2 regions of the Photorhabdus temperata genome follow, and region 1 is predicted to be linked to the other one. Evidence: predicted binding sites of a transcription regulator. Region 1 holds the regulator's gene; the other holds the start of a gene.
What was found. The regulator ArgR, encoded in region 1, controls arginine synthesis, uptake and breakdown. The targets are predictions, from matches to a motif close to ANTGAATAAAAATACANT.
Positions count from the first base shown of each region.

Region 2: the regulator ArgR is predicted to act here: its motif matches at 1,773-1,790, upstream of argA (amino-acid N-acetyltransferase).

Region 1 covers NZ_JAJAFX010000009.1:36,570-40,002, forward strand. Annotated here, with positions in the region: gene fbp (class 1 fructose-bisphosphatase) at 1-104, opposite strand, end outside; gene mpl (UDP-N-acetylmuramate:L-alanyl-gamma-D-glutamyl-meso-diaminopimelate ligase) at 270-1,640, shown strand; gene argR (transcriptional regulator ArgR) at 1,687-2,157, opposite strand; gene mdh (malate dehydrogenase) at 2,611-3,433, shown strand, end outside.
Region 2 covers NZ_JAJAFX010000001.1:106,633-110,065, reverse strand. Annotated here, with positions in the region: gene LGZ99_RS00365 (helix-turn-helix domain-containing transcriptional regulator) at 22-321, shown strand; gene amiC (N-acetylmuramoyl-L-alanine amidase AmiC) at 327-1,574, opposite strand; gene argA (amino-acid N-acetyltransferase) at 1,824-3,158, shown strand; gene LGZ99_RS00350 (Fic family protein) at 3,400-3,433, shown strand, end outside.

The DNA of each region.
Region 1 (3,433 bases):
ATTTTTGCTCCGAGCTTAATAGCGGAAAGCAATGCGGTGAGCTCACCCGTGGCATGAGAAAAATCTTGCTGCTTTTCGACGATGAATTCGCCTAATGTTTTCATGACGAAAGTCCTGAATGTGATTTGATAGTGGTTTTAGAGCGTGCATTGCACTCTTTCGCGGGCAGTTTAGCCAAAGAAAGGGATGATTCATAGGCTATTCCATTTCTTATCTTGCTTTTGATGGTTAGAATAGTGGTTAACTTCATGCTATGGAATGGGAAATCAATGCGTATTCATATTCTTGGTATCTGCGGTACTTTTATGGGTGGACTGGCAATTTTGGCACGTTCTCTCGGCCATGAGGTAACCGGCTCAGATACCAATGTTTATCCACCAATGAGTACCTTACTAGAAAAACATGGGATTAGCCTGATTCAGGGATATGATCCGGCACAATTGGATTCTGTGCCAGATATGGTCATCATCGGTAATGTCATGAGCCGTGGAAATCCTTGTGTAGAAGCTGTGCTGGAGCGTGGGCTCCCTTATACCTCTGGCCCTCAATGGCTGCATGATTATGTCTTACCGGAGCGTTGGGTTTTGGCGGTTGCAGGGACGCATGGTAAAACAACAACCGCCGGCATGTTGGCTTGGATTCTGGAAGCTTGTGGCTATAAACCGGGTTTCTTGATTGGCGGTGTTCCTGGGAATTTTGCAACATCAGCTCAGATCGGAGAAAGCCCGTTTTTCGTAATAGAAGCCGATGAATATGACAGTGCTTTCTTTGATAAACGATCCAAGTTTGTGCATTACAGCCCACGTACGCTGATCATGAATAATCTCGAATTTGATCATGGGGATATTTTTGGCGATCTGGCAGCTATTCAGAGACAGTTCCATCATCTTGTCAGGATTATTCCGGCTAGTGGCAAGATCTTTGTGCCGGATAACGATATTAACCTGAAACATGTCTTGTCTATGGGATGCTGGAGTGAATTGGAGCTGGTGGGTGAAACCGGTCGCTGGCAGGCAAAAAAGATAAGTACAGACAGCAGTGATTATCGGGTGTTTTATGGTGGTGAAATTGTTGGAGAAGTGAATTGGTCACTGGTTGGTGAACATAATATGCGTAATGGGCTGATTGCGATTGCAGCCGCACATCATGTTGGTGTCCAGCCAGCCGATGCCTGTCGTGCTTTGAGCGATTTTATTAATGCCAGCCGTCGCCTTGAACTACGCGGTGAGGAGAATGGCATCACCGTTTATGATGATTTTGCGCATCACCCGACAGCAATTCTGGCAACACTGGAAGCTCTGCGTAGTAAGGTTGGTGGAACTGCCCGTATTATTACTGTGTTAGAACCGCGTTCAAATACCATGAAAATGGGTGTAAGTAAGAATGAGATCGCGCCAGCGCTGGGGCGTGCTGATGAAGTGTTCTTATTTCAGCCAGCTAATATTAAATGGCATGTATCAGAAATTGCAGATCGTTGTGTTCAGCCAGCGTATTGGAGCGCTGACATTGATTCGCTGGTGCATATGATTGTTGATAAGGCACAGAAAGGCGATCATATTTTGGTTATGAGTAATGGCGGGTTTAGCGGTATTCATGAAAAACTACTATCTGAACTGAATAAAAAAACTTATCAGTCCTGAGGATGGCGGCAGGAAAAATGAATCGCGCCAGCATGGCGCGATTCATTTAAAGTTCTTGTTCAAACAATTCAAGAATTTTTTCACGTAGCTGTTCTGCCGTGAAACCTCTGGCAAGTGTGATGAAGATGGTGTCGTCACCCGCGATACTGCCAAGTATACCTTCTGCTTTACCAAGGGAATCCAACAGGCGAGCAATAAGCTGAGCAGCGCCAGGGCTTGTACGAATGACAACAATTGAATGGTTGTGATCAACATCCAGTACCAGGTTTTTTAGTGGACTAGTGGCAGTAGGGACGCCAAGCTCAGCAGGAAGGCAGTAGACCATTTCCATTTTTGCATTACGGGTGCGAACAGCACCAAATTTTGTCAGCATTCTGGAGACTTTGGATTGATTAATATTCTCAAAACCTTCTTCCAGCAAGGCGGTGACGATTTCTCCTTGAGAGCTAAATTTTTCTTCTTTTAATAACGCCTTGAAAGCTTTTACTAACTCTTCCTGTTTAGAGGGAGTACGCATATTTCACCATATTCAATCAGCTATGAAGATTATATTATGCATACAAATGAATTTTTATGCAATAAGAATGATTTTATCACCATTTTTAAAGCATGAATTAGTCTTATGCTATATAGAAATTCACAAAATATGAATATGAGAATTTGCTTTTTTGGGCTGGTTATCATGTAAGTATATTGTTAATCAAATGATGTTGTTTGGTGTTGTTGTTGGGTGTAAGGTATTTAGCGGGTTATTTTATAAAATCATAAGGCAATTATCAAAATAGTGTCCATTATCTCATTAACAGATAAGCATTTTGCCTAGAATACGGCGACTTTTACGTCCCACGATTAGAGCGTAAGTCCACAATTTGGCTGTTAACAGATTGTTTTCAAGAAAGTAGTAATCTATGGTTTGTAACCAGATGAATTCACAGCATTTTAAAGTATAAACGATTTAAGGAGTATCAGGATGAAAGTTGCAGTTCTCGGTGCAGCCGGTGGTATTGGTCAGGCTCTTGCTCTTCTACTAAAAACCCAGCTTCCTTCAGGTTCAGAACTCTCTTTATATGATATCGCTCCAGTGACACCTGGGGTGGCTGCTGATTTGAGCCACATTCCAACGGATGTGAGAATTAAGGGCTTTGCTGGTGAAGATGCAACGCCAGCGTTGGAAGGAGCGGACGTTGTATTGATTTCTGCTGGTGTTGCTCGTAAACCAGGTATGGATCGTTCAGATCTGTTTAATGTTAACGCGGGTATCGTTCGTAACCTGGTAGAACAAGTGGCTAAAACGTGTCCGAAGGCACTGATTGGGATTATTACTAACCCAGTCAACACAACTGTAGCTATTGCGGCTGAAGTGCTGAAAAAAGCGGGTGTATATGATAAAAACCGTCTGTTTGGCGTAACAACCCTGGATATTATCCGCTCCAATACTTTTGTTGCTGAATTGAAAGGTAAAAAACCGCAGGAAATCGAAGTGCCGGTTATCGGTGGTCACTCTGGTGTGACGATCCTGCCTCTGTTGTCCCAAATCCCTGGTGTGAGCTTTACTGATGAAGAGTTGGCTGCCTTAACTAAACGTATTCAGAATGCAGGTACTGAAGTCGTTGAAGCTAAAGCTGGTGGTGGATCTGCAACTCTGTCTATGGGGCAAGCTGCGGCTCGTCTGGGCCTTTCTTTGGTCCGTGGCTTACAAGGCGAAAGCAATGTTGTTGAATGTGCCTATGTTGAGGGTGATGGCAAATATGCGCGTTTCTTCGCTCAACCGGTTCGTTTGGGTAAAAATGGCG
Region 2 (3,433 bases), on a different contig from region 1:
AAACAAATAGGAGAGCGAGTAATGAAAGACAGATCACACGACGACGCAATGGCCGAAGTGTTCCGCAAAGATCCAGCTTACGCAATCGAGCTACTAAACAGCATCCTTGAGGATGGAGAACAAGCCGAGCTACTGATCGCTCTTCGCCAAATGACCAAAGTCTTCGGCGGCATTCGTAACGTGGCCAAGGAAGCCGAATTGAATCCGAACCAACTCTATCGCACCTTGTCGGCCGAAGGCAACCCGGAGGTCAGAAATCTAAGCGCAATCCTGCGTGTCATGGGCTTACGCCTGGCAGTTCAACCCATCACTACCCACTAACAGGGCTACGATAAGTTTACATTGCCACCATTACTAAAATACGCTTTGATACCGGCGAAAATGGACTCCGCTACCTGCTGCTGGAAGCGTGCTGTTTTCAGTTTTCGTTCCTCTTCCAGGTTACTGATAAACGCAGTTTCTACCAGAATAGATGGGATATCCGGTGCTTTCAGTACCGCAAACCCAGCCTGATCCACCCGATTCTTATGCAGTTTATTCACCTTACCCATGCGCTTGAGCACTTCACTGCCAAATTTAAGGCTGTCATTGATGGTCGCAGTCTGTAGCAAATCAAACATAGTATGATCCAGATATTTATCACCACTTTTACTTACACCACCAATCTGGTCGGCTTCATTTTGCGTTTGGGCCAGAAAACGTGCGGTATTACTGGTTGCACCTTTAGTAGAAAGCGCAAAAACCGAAGAGCCATGTGCAGCTCGGTTAGAAAAGGCATCAGCATGAATAGAAACAAATAAATCAGCCCGCATCTTACGTGCTTTTGCCACCCGGACTTTTAGCGGAATAAACACATCTTCATTACGAGTCATATACACTTTCATACCCGGTTCACGCTGAATAATAGTTCGCAATCGACGGGCGATTTGCAGAACAACGTCTTTCTCACGGGTTTTATATTTGCCGATAGCGCCAGGATCTTCTCCCCCATGTCCAGGATCGAGCATGATCACAATCGGCCTGTCTTTACCTGCTTTGCCTGACTTCGGTATTTCCGCCGGTAAATCCTCAGCCAAATTACCTTTATTGTACTCTTCAAGCAGAGCAAGTAATGGATCATCATCTTTATTCGCTCCCGCTGCGGGATAAATATCCAAAACCAAACGGTGCTTAAATTCCGCCACTGGTTTCAACGTAAACATATGTGGGCTGACCGATTGTTTAACTTCAAACACCAGACGAACCGTTTTAGGATCAAACTGCCCCGCCCTGACCAGTTTAAGATAAGGATCGCGGGATTGAATCTGCTTCCCCATACCTTTTAGGGTATGGTTCAATTGCACACCCTCAAGGTCAACAACAATTCTGTTTGGATTTGTCAGCACGAACTGGCGATATTTGAGTGGAATATTTGACTCAAGAGTCACACGGGTATAACTGGATGCAGGCCAAATACGAACTGCAATAATCTTTGATGACGCTGCGTAACCCACCTGACTGACACTAAGCAACCACATTGCTGCCGCTCCCTGCAACAAGCGACGTCGTGACAGATTAAGATCTGAATGACTCATCTACTATTTATTCCATTCATAAAATACAAATATTCAGGGTGACATTCAACTCAGGAAACAACCAAACAACCAAGTGAAAAACGCTAACCAACATTATGCTGCCATCAGCAATAAATATTTTATATTTTGCAAATTATTCACGTCCACATATATATCGCAATGTTTTTGTTTTAATTGCCTCTTGCCATTTCCTTTCAAAAGGAATAAAAATACATAAATTACGAATAAAAATTCAATCGAGAGTCTTTTATGAAAGAACGCAGCACCGAATTAGTTGAGGGATTTCGCCACTCGGTTCCATACATCAATGCACACCGTGGCAAAACGTTTGTTATCATGCTTGGCGGAGAGGCTATTGCTCACGAGAACTTCCCGAATATCATCAACGACATCGGATTACTGCATAGTTTGGGCATCCGACTGATAGTCGTTTATGGCGCCAGACCTCAAATTGAAGAAAACCTTGCAACCCATCATTATAAACCGGTTTACCACAAACACACCCGCGTTACCGATAATAAGGCATTGGAATTCGTCAAACAATCCGCGGGTTTGTTGCAACTGGATATTACCGCACGTCTTTCTATGAGCCTAAATAATACGCCATTGCAAGGCGCAAATATTAATGTTGTCAGCGGTAACTTTGTTATTGCTCAACCTCTTGGTGTTGATGATGGCGTGGATTATTGCCACAGTGGAAAAATTCGCCGTATTGATGAAGCTGCCATAAATCGTCAGTTAGATAATGGCGCAATAGTGCTCATTGGTCCTGTTGCAGTTTCCGTTACCGGCGAGAGTTTTAATCTGGCATTTGAAGAAGTTGCTACTCAGTTAGCGATCAAACTACAGGCTGAAAAATTGATAGGTTTCTGCTCTACTCAAGGCGTACAGGGCAAAGACGGAAAAATTCTATCTGAAATTTTTCTTAATCAGGCACCAGATCTCATGAAAGAATTGGAAGCTGAAGGTGACTACTATTCAGGTACAGCCTGTTTTTTACGGAGTGCCGTAAAAGCTTGCCGTCGTGGCGTTCACCGCAGCCACTTATTGAGTTATCAGGCAGATGGTTCTTTGGTTCAAGAACTATTTTCCCGTGATGGTATTGGCACTCAAATCGTCATGGAGAGCGCGGAACAAATACGCAGAGCGAATATCAATGACATCGGAGGTATTCTCGAACTTATTCGTCCACTGGAACAGCAAGGCATTTTGGTTCGCCGTTCAAGAGAGCAACTTGAGAGAGAAATTGATAAATTCATCATTATCGAACGCGATAACCTGACTATCGCTTGTGCCGCGCTTTACCCCTATCCTGATGAGAAAATTGGAGAGATGGCTTGTTTAGCGGTTCATCCTAAATACCGGAACTCTTTAAAAGGTGAAGTACTCATGAATCGCATTTCAGATCATGCTAAACAGCTCGGGCTGGAAAAACTTTTCGTCCTGACTACCCGCAGTATTCACTGGTTCCAGGAACGGGGTTTTGAACCGGCGGAAATCTCAATGCTGCCGATTCAGAAACAAGTGCTATACAACTACCAACGCCGTTCTAAGATTCTTATGTTGAATTTGGAACCACAGTAATGAGCTGATTAATGCTAAAAAATAATTCAATCTCATTGGGTAAAACGTCCTTTCTGGCGATCGATCAGATCGCCTAAACTGGGCTCGATTTTCTTTTTCTCTGACTAAAATCTATACACGTTCTTAAGACATTCCTGCCAAAGTTAAAATAACACTTTTCCTTATTTTATTTTCAGCCTAAAGTTAAAATAACGTGCAGTCTTATTTTAACTTTAGGCTATGGAATGAGGAGTAAAAAACCTTGCAACGCGGATCTACAGGTCACTATGTCCCAA